DNA from 2 places in the Sporosarcina saromensis genome. Region 2 is predicted to be linked to the other one. Evidence: riboswitches for the same ligand, from Rfam matches in the RefSeq annotation. Region 2 holds a riboswitch; the other holds the start of a gene.
What was found. A riboswitch is a leader RNA that binds a small molecule or an ion and turns the genes downstream of it on or off. The one in region 2 is predicted to bind FMN.

Region 1 (9,719 bases), 130 kb from region 2:
GGCTGGGACAAAACTCTAAATAGACCGTTCCTCTGCGCTCCAAAAGGCACGCTTTCCGCGGGGCGCGCTTGAGCCTCCTCGTCCGCGTCGCTTCGCTTTGCTCCCTGTGGGGTCTCAACATTCGCGCTAAATCCCGCAGGAGTCGGCCTTTTTCCGCTCCGATCCACTTATAAAGATAAAAAAGAAACATTGTAAAAGCAGAAAAAATGCATGTCGGCGAATTTGCCTTCATGCATTTTTTATGTTTTGTCCCAGCCTCTTTCTTACAATTAGTCAACCTTTTTAAAAGATTTATTTATACTTTCTAGGATGGTTAAGAGGGGCGGGATATCCCACCCCTCTTAACCGTCCTTTTTAGATACGCCAAAAAGACCTGACGATTTTAATTTTTTTCGAAAGGTCATTGTGGTATAGTTCTAGGTAAGTGATTACGATTTCTGAGCTGGTAGTGCGGACTCATAATCGTATAGAATGCCACACGTCAGTAACTGAAATGTCACTTTCAGAAACTTATTGATGCAGGCGATGATCGCAACCTTATGGGGCTTCCTCTGAGGTTGCTTTTTTAATTTGTAGTAATAATCCACAAAATGATTCGGCTTTCTTTTAGCCATAAGCATAGCGCATATCATAAAATATAGAATCTTCCGCAGATGTTTGTTTCCTCTTTTATTAATACGATCTCTATATTGTGTATTGCCCGACTGGTATCGCATAATATCGATGCCTGCGTAAGCGTTCAATTGTTTCGCATTCTTAAAGCGGCGAATATCTCCAATTTCTCCGATTAATCGGCATGCCGTCGAATCGCCTATACCCGGTATCGAGCGGTAAACAAGATATTCTTTTCGGCCTTCTGATAACTTTTTCATTTGTTTTATCAGTGTATCTTTCTTCTCCTTCAAGTCGGCAATTCGGGACGCGTAATCACGAACCTGGTCGCATCGAATATCATTCGGTTTGATGGCTGGATAGCTGTTTCGCGCTGCTTCCAATAGAACGGATGCTTTCGCTTCAGCTCGTGCCAACGAAAGGTTCTTTCTTGTATTAGCTTTTAAACGATTCTTAATGACCGTCTTTGAATGATCCAGTAAAAGTGCAGGATGCGGATAGAGCTGAACAATATTTAAGAACAGAGCTGAACTTGGTGTAATGAGCTTTTCTAATTCCGGGAAGCTAAGATGTAAAATAGAATGCATTCTGCTTTTCAGTAAAATCATTTCTTCATCAATTTCATCGTAATAACGCGTCAAGGCACGCATCTGTTCATAATAATCATCTTGGATATATGTATGTTTACGCGCCGCTTGGAAATGGGTCTTCGCAAGTTCATGGGCATCACTAAGATCTGTTTTATGCCGCCGCATCTTCGCCATCTGTAAATTGGCTTCAAGTGGATTCATGCGGCAATACGCATAGCCAAAATCTTTGAGAAATGTTTCGATAGGTTTTGAATAGACGCCGGTTGCTTCAAACACGATATCTGGTGCCTGGCCATCTACCTTTGTGATCTCTGCCATTCTTTCGTGCAATCGTTCAAATTCAACACGTGTATGATGAAATTCGCCTTCAAATTCACATTGGCGATAACCATCATAAATCGCAATCGTACTTTTTCCTTTACTCACATCTAAAGCTACGACATGTTTCATGTTCATTTCTCCTTCTTGACCAATCATAGAAGCCTCCACACTACCTTATCGATTCCACTTTCTTATACACGATCTCTATGGACCCAACATACTAAACTGATTCATATAAGGGCGTGAAGTTAGCCGGTTTTAAATACGGACTCAAAAGGTCCAAGAGGCTGGTCGGCTTTTCTTCACTTCTACTATAAAAAAATAGTAGCACAAACCATGGCCTTGGTTTGTACTACTAATGTTAGTATGTTTTTTATGCCATCACTTTCACCAAGTTTGCCATTTCAATGGCAGCCATTCCAACATCCCAACCTTTGTTGCCCGCCTTCGTGCCTGCACGCTCGACAGCTTGTTCAATCGTCTCTGTCGTCAACACACCAAAAAGCACGGGAATCTCTTCTGTCATATTCAAAGAGGCGATTCCTTTTGCCACTTCATTACATACATAGTCGAAATGAGGAGTTGCTCCTCTAATGACCGTACCGAGTGCGATAACGGCATCATATTTCTTTGAGGCAGCCATACGCTTCGCTATCAAAGGAATCTCAAATGCACCTGGCACCCAACAGATTTCGATATCTTCCGGTGCGACACGATGTCTGACTAAAGCGTCTTGTGCTCCGCTTAGTAGTTTGCCAGTAATAAACTCATTAAATCTTGAAACGACGATGCCTATTTTTAAGCCATCCCCTATTAAATGTCCTTCATAAGTTGTATACATCGCTCATTTCGCTCCTTCGTATAAAAGATGTCCAAGTTTCTCTTTCTTCGTTTTCATATACTGTTCATTCGCTTCGTGTGTCGGTATTTCAATTGGAACTCTGCGTATGATTTGAATGCCATGCGCTTCAATACTGTCCATTTTTCGTGGGTTATTCGTTAACAACTGGATTTGTGTACAACCGAGCTCTTTCAAGATTTGTGCACTGACGTCATACGTACGGCAGTCATCGGCAAATCCTAAAAGGGCATTCGCTTCGACCGTATCATAGCCTTGTTCTTGCAACTGATACGCTTTCATTTTATTGACAAGCCCAATCCCACGCCCTTCCTGTCGCATATAAAGAAGGACACCGACTCCCGCTTGTTGGATAGTCGCAAGGGAGGCATGTAGCTGGGGGCCACAATCACATCGACAAGAACCGAAGACATCTCCTGTTAAACATTCGGAGTGAATCCTGACGAATGGGGCTTCGACAGTAGCCAAATCACCCATTACAAAGGCAATATGCTCTTGACCCGTCCATTTCTCTACATAGGTATACGCTGTAAATTCTCCATATGTCGTCGGTAAATGTGTTGACACAATCTGTTCGATAAGTTGTTCATTCTTTTTCCGATAGGCAATCAATTGCTCAATCGAAAGAATGACCATGCCTAAACGTTCAGCAAGTTCTTCAAGTTGACGTCCTCTTGCCATCGTGCCATCTGCATTCATAATTTCACATATAACGCCTACTGGCTCAGCGCCTGCAAGTTTCGCCAAGTCGACCGCCGCTTCCGTGTGGCCAGGGCGTGTCAAGACGCCACCTTGTTTGGCGACTAAAGGGAATATGTGGCCAGGTCGTCTAAAATCGGTTGCCACAGAAGTATGATTCAACATTTTCATAATCGTTTCCGATCTTTCGAATGCAGATATGCCAGTATGTGCATTCGCATGGTCGATACTGACCGTAAAAGCGGTACCATGCGCATCTGTATTCGTTCCGGTCATCGGGGAAAGCCCTAACTGTTCATTCTTTTCCTCTTCAATCGGCACGCAAATGAGTCCTCGACCTTCCATCGCCATGAAATTGATCATTTCAGGTGTGGCAAATTCCGCAAGTGCTACGAAATCACCCTCGTTTTCTCGCTTCTCGTCATCGACAACAATAATGGCTTTTCCTTGTTTAAGTTGTTCGAGTGCTGTTTCTACCGATGCAAACACGTTCTCAGCTCCTTATGCGTAAAATCCGTTTTTGACGAGTGTATCCATTGTCAGTACGTCTTTTTGATGCTGTTTTTGAGTCGATGGGCGGCATAGTTGCTCTACATATTTCGCAAGTATGTCACATTCAACATTTACATAATGGCCAACTACCTTCATGCCAATAATGGACTGTTGTTGCGTCGTTGGAATTAATGAAATTGTACAGCCAGTTGAAAACACATCAAAAATCGTCAATGAAGTTCCATCAATTGTAATGGACCCTTTCGGAATCATGTATTTCAACAACGAGTCTTCTAGTTGAATGTCCATATACAGTGCATTTTCATGTTTGCGCTTTGAAGTGATTTTTCCTATGCTGTCAACGTGACCTGATACGATATGTCCGCCAAAGCGGCTCGTCATGGCCATTGCTCGTTCTAAATTCACTTTGTCTCCCTTTTGGAGTTTGGATAACGTAGTCGACTGAAACGTTTCCGGCATGACATCTGCAGTAAAATGCGTTGATGTAAAAGATGTAACCGTCAAACAGACGCCATTCACAGCTAGACTATCACCGAAATTGACATCCGCAAGAACAGTCGTACAGACGATCGTTAACGACATAGAGCGGTTTCCTCTGTTTACTGCATGCACCGTTCCAATTTCTTCAACAATTCCAGTGAACAATTAGTCATCACCTCGCTTGTTGAAAAGGGCATGGATACGTACATCCTCATGAAGTGTTTTCATATCGAGGATGTCGAGCATTTTCCCTTCAGCGATACGGGTACAGCCGTGGTCCATGAAAAGGGAAGGACCGTTTCCAATCAGTTTCGGGGCTACATACAAATACAATTCATCCGCTAAACCTGCTGTGATGAAACTGGAGTGTACTTGACTGCCACCTTCAACGAGTAGTTTCATAATCCCACGTTTACCGAGACGTTTTAACACCTCGTGTAAATAGTCGACATCAGGAGGAATCGACTCAACGGTTACGAGGGGGTATTTTGCGAACTGGTTCGTCAGTGTGTCTTGTCCGACAGTAAAAATGATTGTTTCTGCAGCATTGTCCTGAATGACATTAGCTGTTTGTGGCGTCCGTAGATGCCTGTCTAAAATTATGCGAATAGGGTTCTTTCCACCATGGGGCAAACGGGTGGTGAGGAAAGGGTTATCTTGAAGAATCGTATTTACACCTACTAGTATCGCATCATGGGTATGGCGGAGGGTATGGACATCCGATCTTGCGTGTGACGAAGTTATCCATTTGCTGTCCCCAGTGTGCGTCGCTAGGCGGCCGTCCAATGATGTGGCGGCTTTTAAGGTGATATACGGTGTTCCGTGTTTTATAAAATGAAAATATGCCCGGTTACTAAAATCTGCCTCTTTTGTACAAATAGCTAAAATGACTTCAATGCCTGCAGCTCTAAGAAGCCTGATCCCTTTGCCATTGACGGCGGGATTAGGGTCCAATGACGCAATGAAAACGCGTCGTATACCGCTCTCAATAATGGTATCCGTGCACGGTGGCGTTTTCCCCGTATGTGCACATGGTTCCAGTGTCACATACAAATCGGCATTCTGTGCTTGCGCGCCGGCCATTGTTAAAGCGTGCACCTCAGCATGCGGTGTCCCTGCACGTACATGCATACCTGTTCCGACAATTTGGCCGTCTTTTACGCAAACAGCGCCGACAATCGGATTCGGAGAAGTGTGACCTTCAGCAGTCATTGCAAGATCTAAAGCGAGTTTCATATAAGTTTCATCTGTCATTTTGTTCCCCCTTTCAACATGAAAAGGGCAGACGTATAGTGGGCATGGCAAAAAAACGCCTGCAACTTCTCCCATCCAGACTTTCACTGTCGGTGCCGGAGTTACACCAGCTCCACCGTCTTCAAGTAGAGAAGAACGGGTCACGGACTGACGAGCGCGATTGCTCGATCACCGCCGGTAAGGAATTTCACCTTGCCCCGAAGTTGCAGTATTTTATTTACCGCAATCAATTTAGCACAAAAATAGCGACTTGCCAAACTCTTTTTATAAACAAGAAAGCGTCAATTGTTGATTAACCGTCGTTTTTAAGCGCTTAAAATGCTATCATGAAGTGTATTTAGAGTAATTTAGCTTATGCAATCTGAACGGATTGAAAGAAAGATAGGTAAAATAGATTGAACTGAAAATGAATCGTTCGAAACATTCAAGAATGGAGGCGACGAATGGAAAATCGTACAATTGAAGAATTACAATCACGGCAAGAACTACTGGAAGGATTTCATGTCATGCGATACCTACGACCTCAATTTACTGAGCAAAGTTATATCGCATTGGTGGAAGAAGCTCAAAAGAACGAGACGTATCGTCAATTCGCATTGCGAGTAGATGGACGTATCGTAGCTGTGATTGGTTTTCAACCAATGATTACGCTTTATTACGGAAAGTATATTTGGGTCTGTGATTTAGTGACTGACATAGCATTTCGATCAAAAGGATTTGGTGAACAGCTATTGACGTTTGTCCATTCGCTTGCAAAGAAAGAAGGATTTGACCGGATTGCACTATCTTCTGGTCTCCAACGAGAACATGCACACCGGTTTTATGAAGAAAAAATGGGGTATGAGCGTGCGAGTTTTGTTTTTACAAAAACGCTGTGATCCATTCATAAAGCCAAATAGCTGAAATAGGGCACTATGTACTTTATAATGAGGAAGAATTAGCAGGTTTACACCAGTGAATCGTTGAATTTTGTTGAAAAAGTGAGGAACACACGCATGTCAAGAGAAGCAGAAGGTAAAGCACACGGAAAAGTAATCCTCATAGGAGAACATTCCGTTGTTTATGATAAACCTGCAATTGCCTTACCATTTCCGGTTGTGAACGTCGTTGCGACTGTAAGGGAAGGTATTGAAAATGATAATAAAACGTCAATTTGTGTAACGAGTCGATATTTTAGTGGTGAGCTTCAACAGGCACCTGTCGAGTTATCCGGTTTTAAAGCGAGTGTAGAAGAATCGCTGCAATTGTTACATGCCACGGATACGAATTTATCGATACAGATCGATTCATCCATACCGTCAGGAAGAGGATTAGGATCGAGTGCAGCAGTCGCTCATGCTGTCGTAAAAGGGATCTTTCATTACTTTGATGCACCTTTGCCACATGATGTGCAAATGCACCTCGTTCAAATTGCCGAAACGCATGCGCACGGCAATCCGAGTGGCATTGATATGGAAGCTACTTCAAATGAAGCGCCCATTTGGTTTCAAAAAGGGAAGAAGACAACAGCTCTTTCTTTCAAGAAACCTTTACATATCGTCATCGCGGATTCTGGACAATTCGGGGATACGCGAACGGCTGTGGAGAGTATACGCCATATGTATCGAAACCAACCGACGTCTGCTCGGGCATCGATTGAATTGCTAGGTGCGTACACGCATGCGTGTAAAGATGCATTGCTGGAAGGCAATAGCACAAAAGTTGGCGAGTTGTTGAATCTTGCACAAACGGAATTAGTCACACTCGGTGTCAGTGATACAAAGCTGGATCATTTGATCACAATCGCTAGAGCGAACGGTGCACTTGGCGCTAAATTGACGGGCGGCGGTCGTGGCGGCTGTGTGTTATGTTTGGCGGAAGATGAACAACATGCACAAAAGTTGGCAAGTGCGTTAGAAAAAGCTGGAGCTTGTCAAACATGGACGAGTCGTATTAGCCATCCATAACAAGAGCAGAACAGATTATGAAGTGAGGGTTTTTGATGAAAGCAACAGCAAGAGCGCATACGAATATTGCGCTAATTAAATATTGGGGGAAACGAGACGAACAATTGTTCCTTCCGATGAATAATAGCATTTCCATTACACTCGACCAGTTTTATACAACAACTTCGGTTACTTTTCAAGACGACTTAGCGTCCGATGTGTTCGTATTGGACGGAGTGGAACTTGGTGGTGCAGAACAAAACAAAATTTCAACTTTTCTAGACCTCGTCAGAAAAACGACGAAGCATCATGGGCATGCAGTCGTGGAGTCCTCTAACAATGTCCCGACTGCTGCAGGTTTCGCCTCATCCGCTTCAGGCTTTGCAGCACTGGCTGCAGCTTCTACGAAAGCGCTTGGGTATGAAATATCTGATGCAGGACTATCCATTCTTGCTCGACAAGGATCGGGTTCTGCGTGTCGGTCGATATACGGGGGATTCGTCGAATGGCATATGGGTGAAAAGAATGATGGAACCGATTCATTCGCTACGCAACTTCTTTCAGAAGAAGACTGGCAACTGAGTATAATATCTGTCATGGTCGAAGCGAAACAGAAAAAAGTGTTAAGTCGAGAAGGGATGAAAAGGACGGTTGAAACATCGCCTTTTTACGACGGTTGGTTAGCTTCGCTTGAACCGGATCTACTTGCAACGCGTGCAGCAATCGCCAAACGTACGTTTGAACAATTAGGAACGGTGCTGGAACGAAATGCGATGAAAATGCACGCCACAACATTAGGCGCTAACCCTCCATTCATGTATTGGATGAGTTCCACGATTGAAGTGATGCAAGCAGTCCAGGAATTGCGAGAAGACGGCATACAGGCATATTTTACAATCGATGCAGGTCCGAATGTTAAAGTGATTTGCCAACCCGCAGATGAAAGGGTCGTAATGGACAGGTTGAAACAGCTGATGTGCGTGAAAGATCTATTCCTTTGCCATCCAGGACCTGGTATCCACTATTTAACTACATGAAGGAAGGAATCGATGTATGAAACCACCAACCTTAACCGTCAGGGTACCAGGTAAGTTGTTTATCGCAGGAGAATATGCTGTGTTGGAACCAGGAGGGCATAGTGTTGTTGTAGCTATCGACCGGTATGTGTATGCGCATCTGACAGACAGTCCGGAATTTGTCGTCAACTTACCCCAAATCGGTTTTTCAAAAATGTCTTGGTCCGAAACGGATGACGGATTACGCTTCTGTACGTATGCGCCAAAACTAACCTTCATCCAAAATGCCATTACCGTTTGTCATCAATACATACGACATGTTGGTATTCAAGTGGAACCATTCAGCTTAACAATTGACAGTGAACTGGATGATTTCGCTACTGGCAAAAAATACGGTTTAGGGTCAAGTGCTGCGGTCGTTGTTGCAGTTATAAGCGCTATTTTACAAAAACATTATGCGCATGGGATTCCTTTGTCGCATGAAGTGATTTATAAGTTAGCAGCAATTGCACACTTCACGACGCAAGGAAGTGGTTCTTGTGCTGACATTGCAGCGTCAACTTACGGGGGATGGCTTCATTATCGTACATTTGATGCGAAGTGGTTGATTGAACAACTCGAAGACGGGGTAGACGTCCATACACTTGTTGCCAAACAATGGCCTGGTTTACAGGTGACAACTATTCAACCACCAGCCGACTTGGAATTAGTCGTCGGATGGACAGGGAGCGAAATGTCGACAGTGAAGATGATCGACCGTATTCGTGCATTACAAACGCAGCGGCCACATCGCTATGCGGCTTTTATAGACCAGAGCACAGAGGCAGTTTTAACTATGGTTGAACATTTTTCAGCGAACAATTTAGCGGGTGCTCTACAGAGTTTAACCGCAAATCGTAATGCATTGAAAGCGTTAAGTGAAGAAGTGGAAGCCGTCATTGAAACACCTAGTTTGCAAGCTTTGATACAGATTGCGAATGAGTACGGAGCTGGTAAAACATCAGGTGCAGGCGGTGGTGATTGTGGTATTGCGCTCGTTTCAGAAAAATCGTTTGTTGATTCATTAAAGAGAGAGTGGCGACAAGCGGGCATCGAACCATTGAATTTGACTGTCTGCATGGAAGGCACAAAGAGGATAGAAAAGGGGGATTTAATCGTATGACGGATTCGATCCATACACGGAAAGCCGAACACATTGAGATTACGCTTAATGAAAAAGTAACGGGTACAAACATTTCGACTGGACTTGAAAAAGTTCAATTTATTCATAATGCACTCCCTGAGATTGACTTTAATGAGATTTCCATTGAAAGCAAGTTTTTGAATGAGCAAAGACCGACACCGTTCGTTATTAGTTCGATGACAGGTGGAGCTGCATTTGCGGAAACCATCAATCGGAACTTGGCCATTGCTGCTGAAGAACGAGGATGGGTGCTTGCATTAGGTTCGA
Region 2 (9,719 bases):
CAAACAAGAGAAAGAGCAGTTGTCGAGCATATTAACGTCAATGACCGATGCTGTTATTACGTTCAATCGAGATTACTCTATTTTGTTAAGCAACCCACAAGCTGAACGGTTGCTGCAAAAATGGTATTTTGCAAATGGGGCAGACGAAAATGTTTTGCCGCCAGAGATTTTTCATATGTTAGAACATGTCATCTCATTTGCTGAAGAAATTGAAGAGGAACTGGAGTTGGGTGGACAGTTTTACGATGTATCTATAAGTCCTTTATACAGTGAAAATAGTATTAGGGGAGCCGTTGCAGTATTGCGCGATATGACGGACCAACATAAATTAGAAAAACTGCGTTCTGATTTTATTGCAAATGTTTCGCATGAATTACGCACGCCGATTTCTTTGTTGCAAGGTTATAGTGAAGCGATGATTGATGATGTCGTTACTTCAGTTGAAGAGCGCAATGAAATGGCGCAAATTATCCATGACGAATCCAAAAGAATGAGTCGTCTTGTTACCGATCTGTTAGATTTGGCGAGAATGGAATCGGGACATATGCGTTTGTATAAAAACCGAATGGATTTGTATGCATTTCTTGAAAGGGTACTCAATAAATTCATGCAAATTGCACGAGATGCCAATGTGACACTTTCTGTGGCGAAAATGGAGTCAAATGCCGAAATCGTCATATGTGCAGATGCAGATCGATTGGAACAGGTATTTACGAATTTAATCGATAATGCTATTCGACATACCCCGGATGGAGGAAAAGTGACGGTCGGTGTCGAAAGAAAAGGGGAGACAATTGAAATTACAGTTGCCGATACAGGAAGTGGGATTCCTCAAGACGATTTACCGTTTATTTTCGAGCGGTTCTACAAAGCTGACAAAGCGAGAACAAGAGGTAAAGGTGGCACTGGATTAGGTTTGGCAATCGCTAAAAATATTATTGACTCACACGGAGGGCGCATCTCTGCCAGACTGGGTGAATCAGTAGGAACAGTTTTCACATGCACACTACCGCTCACAGATAATTGTAGTGAAGAAGAATACAGTTAAGTGCCACCATTTTCTTAAAACATGGTGTAACTTTATGTCTTGAAACACGACTAATGTAATGAACGGGGGGATTTCGTGGATGACTCCGTGTTCCACCGGTTATATGAGCAATATCATCACGACGTATTTAACTTCCTCATCTATTTGACTGGTGATCGTCACCAATCCGAAGATTTGATGCATGAAGTTTATGTTAGGGTGTTACGTGCGTATGCCGGTTTTGAAGGGAAGAGTTCCGAAAAGACATGGCTTTTTTCAATTGCTAAAAACGTAGCGATTGATCATTTCAGAAAGAAAGCGGTAAGGCAAAAACACCATTTTGATCAGTTTGACTGGGAAGAAAGTGTACTTGTTTCCTCCACTGGGTTGCCTGATGAAGTCGCTGCATTGAATGAAGATATGCAACAATTATTGCGTGTGTTAAATACTTGCACAGGCGATCAAAAGATGGTAATAATTCTTCGCTATTTCCAAGAACTATCAATTGCAGAAACAGCGGAAACGCTTGGTTGGTCGGAAGGAAAAGTTAAAACGACTCAGCACCGGGCGATAAAAGTGCTTCAAAAGAAATTGAATGCTCTTTCGGAAGAAGGGGGAAGATAAATGTCTGGGAACGAATGGAATGACGATAAACTTGAAAAACTTCTTCATTCAATGCCGAAAACAAAAGATGAGCGATCTGCTGATGACATATTAGCGCGTTTGAAGAAAGACGAGCGACTTGTCCCTGCTCGTCAACCGAGACGGAAAAAATGGATGCCTGGTTTCATTGCAGTTGCTGCGATGCTTGTCCTAACATTACTGGTACCATCGTTTTTAAAGGGTGGATTCGAATTATCGGACACCAGCATGGAAATGAGCGAAAAATCTGCACCTCAAAACGGTGAATCAGTCGATACTGCTCAATTTAAACAAAGCGCAGAAGAGTCTGAAACGATGGAGGAGCCTGCGACGCGAAATGCGATTCAGGCGGACTCACCAACTGCTTTTATGGCTGGAAAGGGAATGCAAAGTCATGTTGTTCTTGAAAACGATACGGATGGAATGAAGTTATTTACAATAGGATTAGTCCATGTTGTAGATGTTGTACCGATAACATTTTTAATTCCTACCGAATTGATTCAATCAGATATCTCTTCCGAAAACGTCAACAGTGTGGAGCTTTACAATCATTATGCAAAGTTGATTGATGAGGAAGGACTTGGTTTTGAAGACTACCATCCTTATAAGGGGAAGATTTCTTTCCAAGGTAATACGGTTATTCACCAAATGCCATCTGAGCATGAATATGACATGTCGCCGACAACAATTGGTGCGTACACTTTTTCTGCAATCGCATCGTTTCCGGATTTTAAGGAGATGAAAGTAGTCGATGACAAGAATGAACCTGTTGTTTTTGACTATATCGGTGAAGCGATGGAGGTAACACTTAAGAGGCCGTCTGCTTTTTACAAATACACTGTCAACGAGGAACAATCGTACTTAATCCCTTATGAGAATAGGAAGCTCGATGAAATTCAGGAAGCATTATTGGCGATGAAAAACCCTGAAAATGATATTGTCACTTCCGTTATCCCATCATCTGTGGACTATACAATCCAAGAAACAGATGATGTTGTAACAGTTTCTTTTAAACAGTTATTGGATTTAGATGCTTACCCTCCTAACGAAATACTCGAAATGGTGGAAGCGTTCATGTTAACAGCAGCTAGTTTTGACAAACAAATACAATTGCACAACGTAAAACAAGAATATTTTGAGCGATATACGCTTACAAAACCATTGCCGAAACCCGTTGCAGCCAATCCAATTGTTTGGTGAATAGAGGAAGACTGAATTGTAAACAATACCGTTTACAAATCAGTCTTTTTTCTATACAATGAAATAGTAAGTTAATATTGATTCATCTTCGGGGCAGGGTGTAATTCCCGACCGGCGGAAATAGAAAAGTAATTTTCTTAGCCCGCGAGCTTAACAGCTGATTCTGGTGAGATTCCAGAGCCGACAGTATAGTCTGGATGGGAGAAGGTGAAGGTGCAGCCGTCTTTTTGTGTTGTCTACAAAAAGGGTGCTTTCTTAAGTATGGGTGAAAATAGAGTCACAGGCTCTATCTACAACCATCTATTTAATGACGCCTTAAACTCTCCCTAAAGCATGCAATTGCTTTAGGGTTTTTTCATAGACACACATTATACGGTCAAACCTTTCCTCTTTTGAAGTGAATCGCAAAAGGAGAGAGGAACAAGTGAATAACAAGAAACTACGAAAGATGATTCTCATCGCTATGCTTGGGAGCATTTCAACGGTGCTTATGCAGTTGAACTTCCCATTGCCAGCATTGCCGCCATTCCTGAAAATCGATTTCAGTGAAGTGCCAGCCGTGGTTGCAATTTTAACGATGGGACCAGTTGCAGGAATTGCAGTTGAACTGCTAAAAAATATCTTGTATTGGTTTTTATCGGGAAGTCCGACAGGTGTACCGGTTGGCGAAATTGCAAACTTTGTAACGGGCGTACTTTTCATCATGCCAATTTACTGGATCTTTAAAAAGGTCCAATCGACAAAAGGCTTGACAGTTGGCCTTATTGTAGGAACACTGTCGATGGCTGTCGGTATGAGTGCACTTAATTATTTAGTATTCCTACCGATGTATGTCTATTTCTTGAATATGCCACCTTATACAGGGGAAGCGTTGTTCAACGTAATTGTGCTTGGTATTCTACCATTTAATCTAATTAAAGGCGTCATGCTAATGGTTATTTCTTTGTTATTGTACAAAAGTATGAGCAAATGGATTGATCAGCAACAGCGGAAATTGACGCTTCAATAAAAAAAGCTGTCTAGAAAGTGTGAAAACACTATCTGGACAGCTTTTTTCTATGTGCGGTTATTCATTTGAAGTAGTGGTGACAATTGGACTGCCGACTTCAGTTATGTAAGGGGCGTATTGCCCCTAAAAAATTAATCTTCGTATTTTAACGGATCGCCTTCAAATGGAGCATCCGCGACTTTAATTGAATCAGTAGGGCAACCATCAAACGCATCTTCCATATCTTCCATCAGTTCTTCTGGAACTTCTGTATTACCCGTGTTATCATCTAAAATAACGTAAGCGATTCCTTCGTCATCATAATCGTAGATGTCCGGTGCAGCAGCTCCACAAGCGCCGCATGCAATACATGTATCTTGGTCAACAATGGTGTATTTCTTAGACATAGACGTTCTCTCCTCTTTTCTCCGCACTATCTATTTAGTTCCTTTACTATTCTAAAGCTGTTTTCGTAAGTTTTCAACCTAAAAACATCTCAATGAGGAGGAATTGGACTTGAACTTGTCAACAATCCTATTATTCATCATAGAAAAGATGTCCGGGCAACGTTCAATGAATGCAAGCCTACACATTATTCGTGGGAAGAAATCTGGTCAAACCCTCCAAGATGTAGACTATTTCAATAGTAAGCCTTATTTTGGTATTTGGCCGAAAATTCGACAAGATTTGTTCAACGATGCAATAGAAGAACTATTTCAAGAGGGGTTCATTTGCGCGCAAGACGAATTTATACACGTAACAGAAAAGGGTCGGCAGGCAATTTCAGCGGTAGCCCCATATCAGTTTAAAGGTTGGGATTATCGAGGGAAAGAAATAGTGTTCTTTGGAAGAGTGGCGTTAGTAGTGCAAACGGTGTCGCATTTACGTGATGGAATTAGAACGTTTGTGCCTATGCGAAGTGAAACGGAGATACAAATGTTCGTTAAAAAGCTGATTCTTCAGCAATCGATCTCCAGACAGCAATTAGGCGCTTCTCTAAGGGAAGAACTGATTTTAGCCATTAATAATTGTGGAATGACGGACAGACAAAAATATCTGTTTTCTTATCGTCTAGCTGGGAGCGGGATGTCTGCAAAAACGTGGGAGCAGCTAGCTTTAACGATGGAGTCGCGTGTTGACGAAGTATATTTACTATTCATCGAAAGTTTACATAAGTTGCTTCCTCTTGTTGAAAAGAACAAGGAAGACTATCCATTACTTCATCAGTGTACAGCCGATGTGAAAGTGCACACCTACTTGACTGATTCTGCGTATCGGACGAAAAAAATGTTCGACAACGGTTATTCTATGAAGGATATTGCGACAATGCGTCAATTAAAGCAAAGTACCATTGAAGATCACTTTGTAGAAATGGCGATGAACGATAGTAAATTCCCAATTCGTCACTTTGTGGGCGAAGAAGCGATTGAGGCAGTGCAAAAAAAATCAGAAGCATTGCGAACGAAAAGGCTAAAAGTATTAAAAGATGAGTTTGAGGAGTTGTCCTATTTTCAGCTTCGTCTTATCTTAGCAGTCCAGAAAAGAGGTTTGAAGAATGAATTTGCATGACGCTTTAAAAAAACATTTGGGCTATGATCACTTCAGACCGGGTCAACAAGCGATTGTCGAAAATGTTTTGCGAGGTCAGGACACAATTGGATTATTGCCAACAGGAATGGGCAAATCTCTTTGCTATCAATTGCCTGGATACTTGATGGAAGGAACGGTGCTGATCATTTCGCCTCTTGTCTCATTAATGGAAGACCAAGTCATGCAAATGAAAAGAAACGGAGAAAAACGAGTAATTGCACTGAATTCTTCCTTGGTGCATGAGCAAAGGCAAAAAGCCTTTCGGCGACTCGCAGACTATAAGTTTATCTTCACTTCGCCTGAAATGCTGTCGCAATCTTTCATTGTTGATGTATTCAAAGAAATGAACTTGGCATTAATTGTAATTGATGAGGCCCATTGCATTTCGCAGTGGGGATTTGATTTTAGGCCAGACTATTTACGTATTCGTGAATTTCTTTCCATCATTAACAGGCCTGCCGTTTTGGCATTGACAGCAACTGCGGATCAAAAAGTGCTTGAAGATATTCCTTTTTATTTACAAATGATAAATCCGATAATCGAACGTCAATCTTTGGATCGACCGAACATTGCCTATTCGGTCGTACAGCTTGAATCGGTCGCCGATAAAACAGAATGGATTAAACGGCGACTCCTCTCCACAACAGGTCCAGGGATCGTATATGCTCCTTCAAGGAAGCGAGCGGATGAATTAGCGATCATCCTACAATCAATTGGTGTTCATGCCCAATCCTATCATGCCGGAAAGGAACAAGATGACAGGTCAATTATCCAAGATCAGTTTTTAAACGGTGAAATTGATTGGGTTTGTGCAACAAATGCTTTTGGTATGGGTGTACATAAAGAAAATGTACGACAAGTCATTCATGATCAGTTGCCAGCTACCGTTGCAGGTTACATACAAGAAGTGGGAAGGGCGGGTAGAGATGGTCGTAAATCGGTAGCCACTTTATTGTATACACCTGCTGATGAGCGTCTGACCAACTTTATTATCCAAACAGACTTACCGAGTGAGGAAGAGGTTATCCATTATGCGAAACTGTTAGAAAAAGGGGAAACGCAAACAAACGCAGCCCGTTTTTCGGGTTTGACAGACACAGCGTTAAGGGTAATTGAGTATTATAGGGAACGATGTTCAACAGAAGAAATCATTCAGAGATTCAAAATGCTTGCTATACAAAAAGATGAACAGCTGAAAAAGATGCTAGCACTCGTACATTCTACTACATGTTTACGTCGAACAATTTTGGCATATTTTAATGAAAATATTGTTACGAATTCACGAGATTGTTGTACGGTTTGTGGTCTGTCGGATATGGAATGGTTAGCAAATATCGTTCAAAAGGATGAACTGCAAGCAAAACAACGTTGGGATGAAAGAATTACAAGTCTTCTTACCTAACAGCTATGATCTCCGTTTACTTTTCCGACAAGATTCGTCATAATAGTACCAAGAGCAAGATGGATAGGAGAATTTGTCGATGAAAAATAGTGATTATAAAGTAGATTTCGAGGAACATCGAAAAGAAATAGAACTGGATGAACAATCTGATGCAATCTTGCCCTCTCGCCTTGAGCGGCATGGGAAACGGAAGAAAAGTAAGCAGAACCGTTCATCAAGCCATACGATGATTAATGTCATTTTAGGTGTTTTTACATTTATCCCTGTGTTGATATTTGTCTTTGTCATCTATAATTTTTATTTTGGATCAGATAGTAGTTCGGCGAGCGAAGATTCAGATTTCCGTGTGGAGAATAATACAAGCAGTTCGATTGACAAGAATACATCTAATTCAGGTTTATTAGGTACGGATGATAAAAACGATGATAGTGATGCAGAAGAAGAAAGTGAAAAAGAACAACAGGCAGAAGTGCCCCCTACGACTTCCGATAAAGACAAAACTGTTGTGAACAAACCACAAAGCCCAGCTAATCAGGACAAAGAGAAGCAAAATGCTACTCAACCGAAAGAAGAAACAGATAAGGTGGAAAAAAAACCTGCTACTCCTGTTAGCTCAACTACGCATACCGTAGCTGAAAACGAAACTTTGTATCGAATATCGATGAATTATTATGGAAATGATAGTGGTATTGAAAAAATCAAATCAGCTAACGGTTTGTCTTCGAACGAAATCAGAGTAGGGCAAAAATTAATCATCCCCAAAAATTAATTCTAAAAAAGAAGGAATGAAGAGGCAAAGGTAGGTTCTTTGCCTTTTTCTTATGGTAGGTGTGTAATGAAAATTGTATGGAATAGTATGCTAATTGCATTGAGTGTGTTTGGAAGTATTTTTGCTTATATGTACGCTCTTGCAAATCGGAAACAAGTCAAGCAGCATGCATTTAGTGTTAAAACCGATCAATTAGAACAGAAACAACTAACACTATTTTTTATATCCGATATTCATCGACGAAAAATTGATGAGCGCTTATTAAATAAGATTAGGAAATTTGGTCCCATTGACATGGTTATAATAGGTGGGGATTTGGCTGAAGGTGGCGTACCTGTTGCGCGGATAGAAGAAAATGTAGAAAAACTCTCTATGTTAGGCGAGCTATTTTTCATTTGGGGGAATAACGACCGTGAAGTCGGTGAAGACGTCATTCGACGTATACTCCAGCGTCATGGGGGTACTCTGTTGGAAAATAGTGCAAGCGGGATAGCGAGTCATCCAACTTGGTGTCTATGTGGAACGGATGACCCTTCAAGCAATAATGTAGATATCAGTAGGGCCTTACAAAACAGTCATCGATATAAGCATCTGATCGTTGCGACACATTCTCCAGTTTTATTCCGAAAAGTGAAAGAATATGTACAACCAGATCTTATGCTTGCGGGTCATACACACGGTGGCCAAATAAGAATCGGGCGTTTTGGTTTACATCCATTAGGGAAATTTACCGTTTCAAACGCAAAAGCTACATTAATCAGTAATGGATATGGTACGTCAATTATTCCGTTACGATTTGGAGCGAAACCCGAATGTCATATTATACGGATAAGATACTAACCAGTGGACAGTCCAAATAGGTCTTTTTGGCAAAGGAAAGGAACGATGAAGCATGAATAACCTAGACGCGATTGTCATCGGTGGAGGCCCCTGTGGACTCTCCGCCGCGATTGAATTACAAAACAAAGGCTTACATGTCATTGTTATAGAAAAAGGAAATGTTGTAAATTCATTGTATCGTTACCCGACACATCAAACGTTTTTCAGTTCAAGCATTAAATTATCGATTGGAGACATTCCTTTTATAACAGCGAAAGAAAAGCCGAAACGAAATGATGCACTCGTCTATTATCGTAAAGTGGCTGAATTAAAAGGCTTGAACATTCATAGTTATGAAACTGTTGTTAGTGTAGAGAAGCAAAATGACAGTTTTCAAGTTGTGACGGACAAAGATTGCTATCAAGCGAAGCACGTTATCGTAGCTACGGGGTATTATGACCATCCGAATACATTAAATGTACCTGGAGACGATTTGCCAAAGGTGTACAGCTATTTTAAAGAAGCTCATCCTTATTTCGGGAAGCATGTTGCCGTTATTGGCGGAAAAAACTCCGCTGTCGATACCGCAATTGAGTTAGTAAGAGCTGGTGCGAAAGTGACAGTCATCTATCGAGGTTCAGTCTATTCTCCTAGCGTAAAGCCGTGGATATTACCCAGCTTCGATAGTTTTGTAAGGAATGGAGCGATAACGATGCATTTTGAAGCTAGCGTTGTGGAAATTACACCTACATCTTTGGTATTCAAAAAGGATGGGACGCTTCATATAATTGATAATGACTACGTCTTCTCTATGATCGGTTACCATCCAGATTACAATTTATTATCGAACATGGGCATCACCATTGATGAAAGAACAGGTAAACCCGATTATGACGAAGAAACAATGGAAACGAATGTGCCTGGTTTATACATTGCTGGTGTGATTGCAGCTGGTAATAATACGAATGAAATATTTATAGAGAACGGTCGCTTACATGGTAGTCTACTAGCGAACCATATTAGTGGGAAGAATGCGTGACTGGCATAGCAAGAAATGGTTTTCTCTAGTATGCTAGATGCGTGATATACTATTAGGGAAGGGAGACCGTTGCGTGATGATTATTTTGCTGACAGTTGCGATTGCACCAGGATTGGCGCTTTTCAGTTATTTCTATTTAAGAAAACAAATTGCAAAAGACCCATCCCGTACACTCTTTCATACATTCCTTTATGGAGCGATTATGACCTTTCCGATTATGTTCATCCAACATGTGTTTGAAGA

Region 1: linked by a shared signal. The riboswitch ahead of ribD (bifunctional diaminohydroxyphosphoribosylaminopyrimidine deaminase/5-amino-6-(5-phosphoribosylamino)uracil reductase RibD) and the one ahead of ACVHUV_RS12010 (ECF transporter S component) in region 2 are both predicted to bind FMN.

What each region holds. Positions count from the first base shown of each region.
Region 1 covers NZ_CM142738.1:2,516,523-2,526,241, reverse strand. The annotation lists gene ACVHUV_RS12705 (IS110 family RNA-guided transposase) at 429-1,652, opposite strand; gene ribH (6,7-dimethyl-8-ribityllumazine synthase) at 1,897-2,364, opposite strand; gene ACVHUV_RS12695 (bifunctional 3,4-dihydroxy-2-butanone-4-phosphate synthase/GTP cyclohydrolase II) at 2,368-3,570, opposite strand; gene ribE (riboflavin synthase) at 3,583-4,239, opposite strand; gene ribD (bifunctional diaminohydroxyphosphoribosylaminopyrimidine deaminase/5-amino-6-(5-phosphoribosylamino)uracil reductase RibD) at 4,240-5,328, opposite strand; FMN riboswitch at 5,388-5,537, opposite strand; gene ACVHUV_RS12680 (GNAT family N-acetyltransferase) at 5,772-6,206, shown strand; gene mvk (mevalonate kinase) at 6,324-7,274, shown strand; gene mvaD (diphosphomevalonate decarboxylase) at 7,310-8,290, shown strand; gene ACVHUV_RS12665 (phosphomevalonate kinase) at 8,307-9,431, shown strand; gene fni (type 2 isopentenyl-diphosphate Delta-isomerase) at 9,428-9,719, shown strand, end outside.
Region 2 covers NZ_CM142738.1:2,387,163-2,396,881, forward strand. The annotation lists gene ACVHUV_RS11995 (ATP-binding protein) at 1-1,048, shown strand, start outside; gene sigX (RNA polymerase sigma factor SigX) at 1,124-1,651, shown strand; gene ACVHUV_RS12005 (hypothetical protein) at 1,652-2,869, shown strand; FMN riboswitch at 2,950-3,082, shown strand; gene ACVHUV_RS12010 (ECF transporter S component) at 3,294-3,878, shown strand; gene ACVHUV_RS12015 (ferredoxin) at 4,010-4,264, opposite strand; gene ACVHUV_RS12020 (YpbB family protein) at 4,374-5,426, shown strand; gene ACVHUV_RS12025 (RecQ family ATP-dependent DNA helicase) at 5,413-6,849, shown strand; gene ACVHUV_RS12030 (LysM peptidoglycan-binding domain-containing protein) at 6,929-7,618, shown strand; gene ACVHUV_RS12035 (metallophosphoesterase) at 7,685-8,458, shown strand; gene ACVHUV_RS12040 (YpdA family putative bacillithiol disulfide reductase) at 8,511-9,476, shown strand; gene prsW (glutamic-type intramembrane protease PrsW) at 9,553-9,719, shown strand, end outside.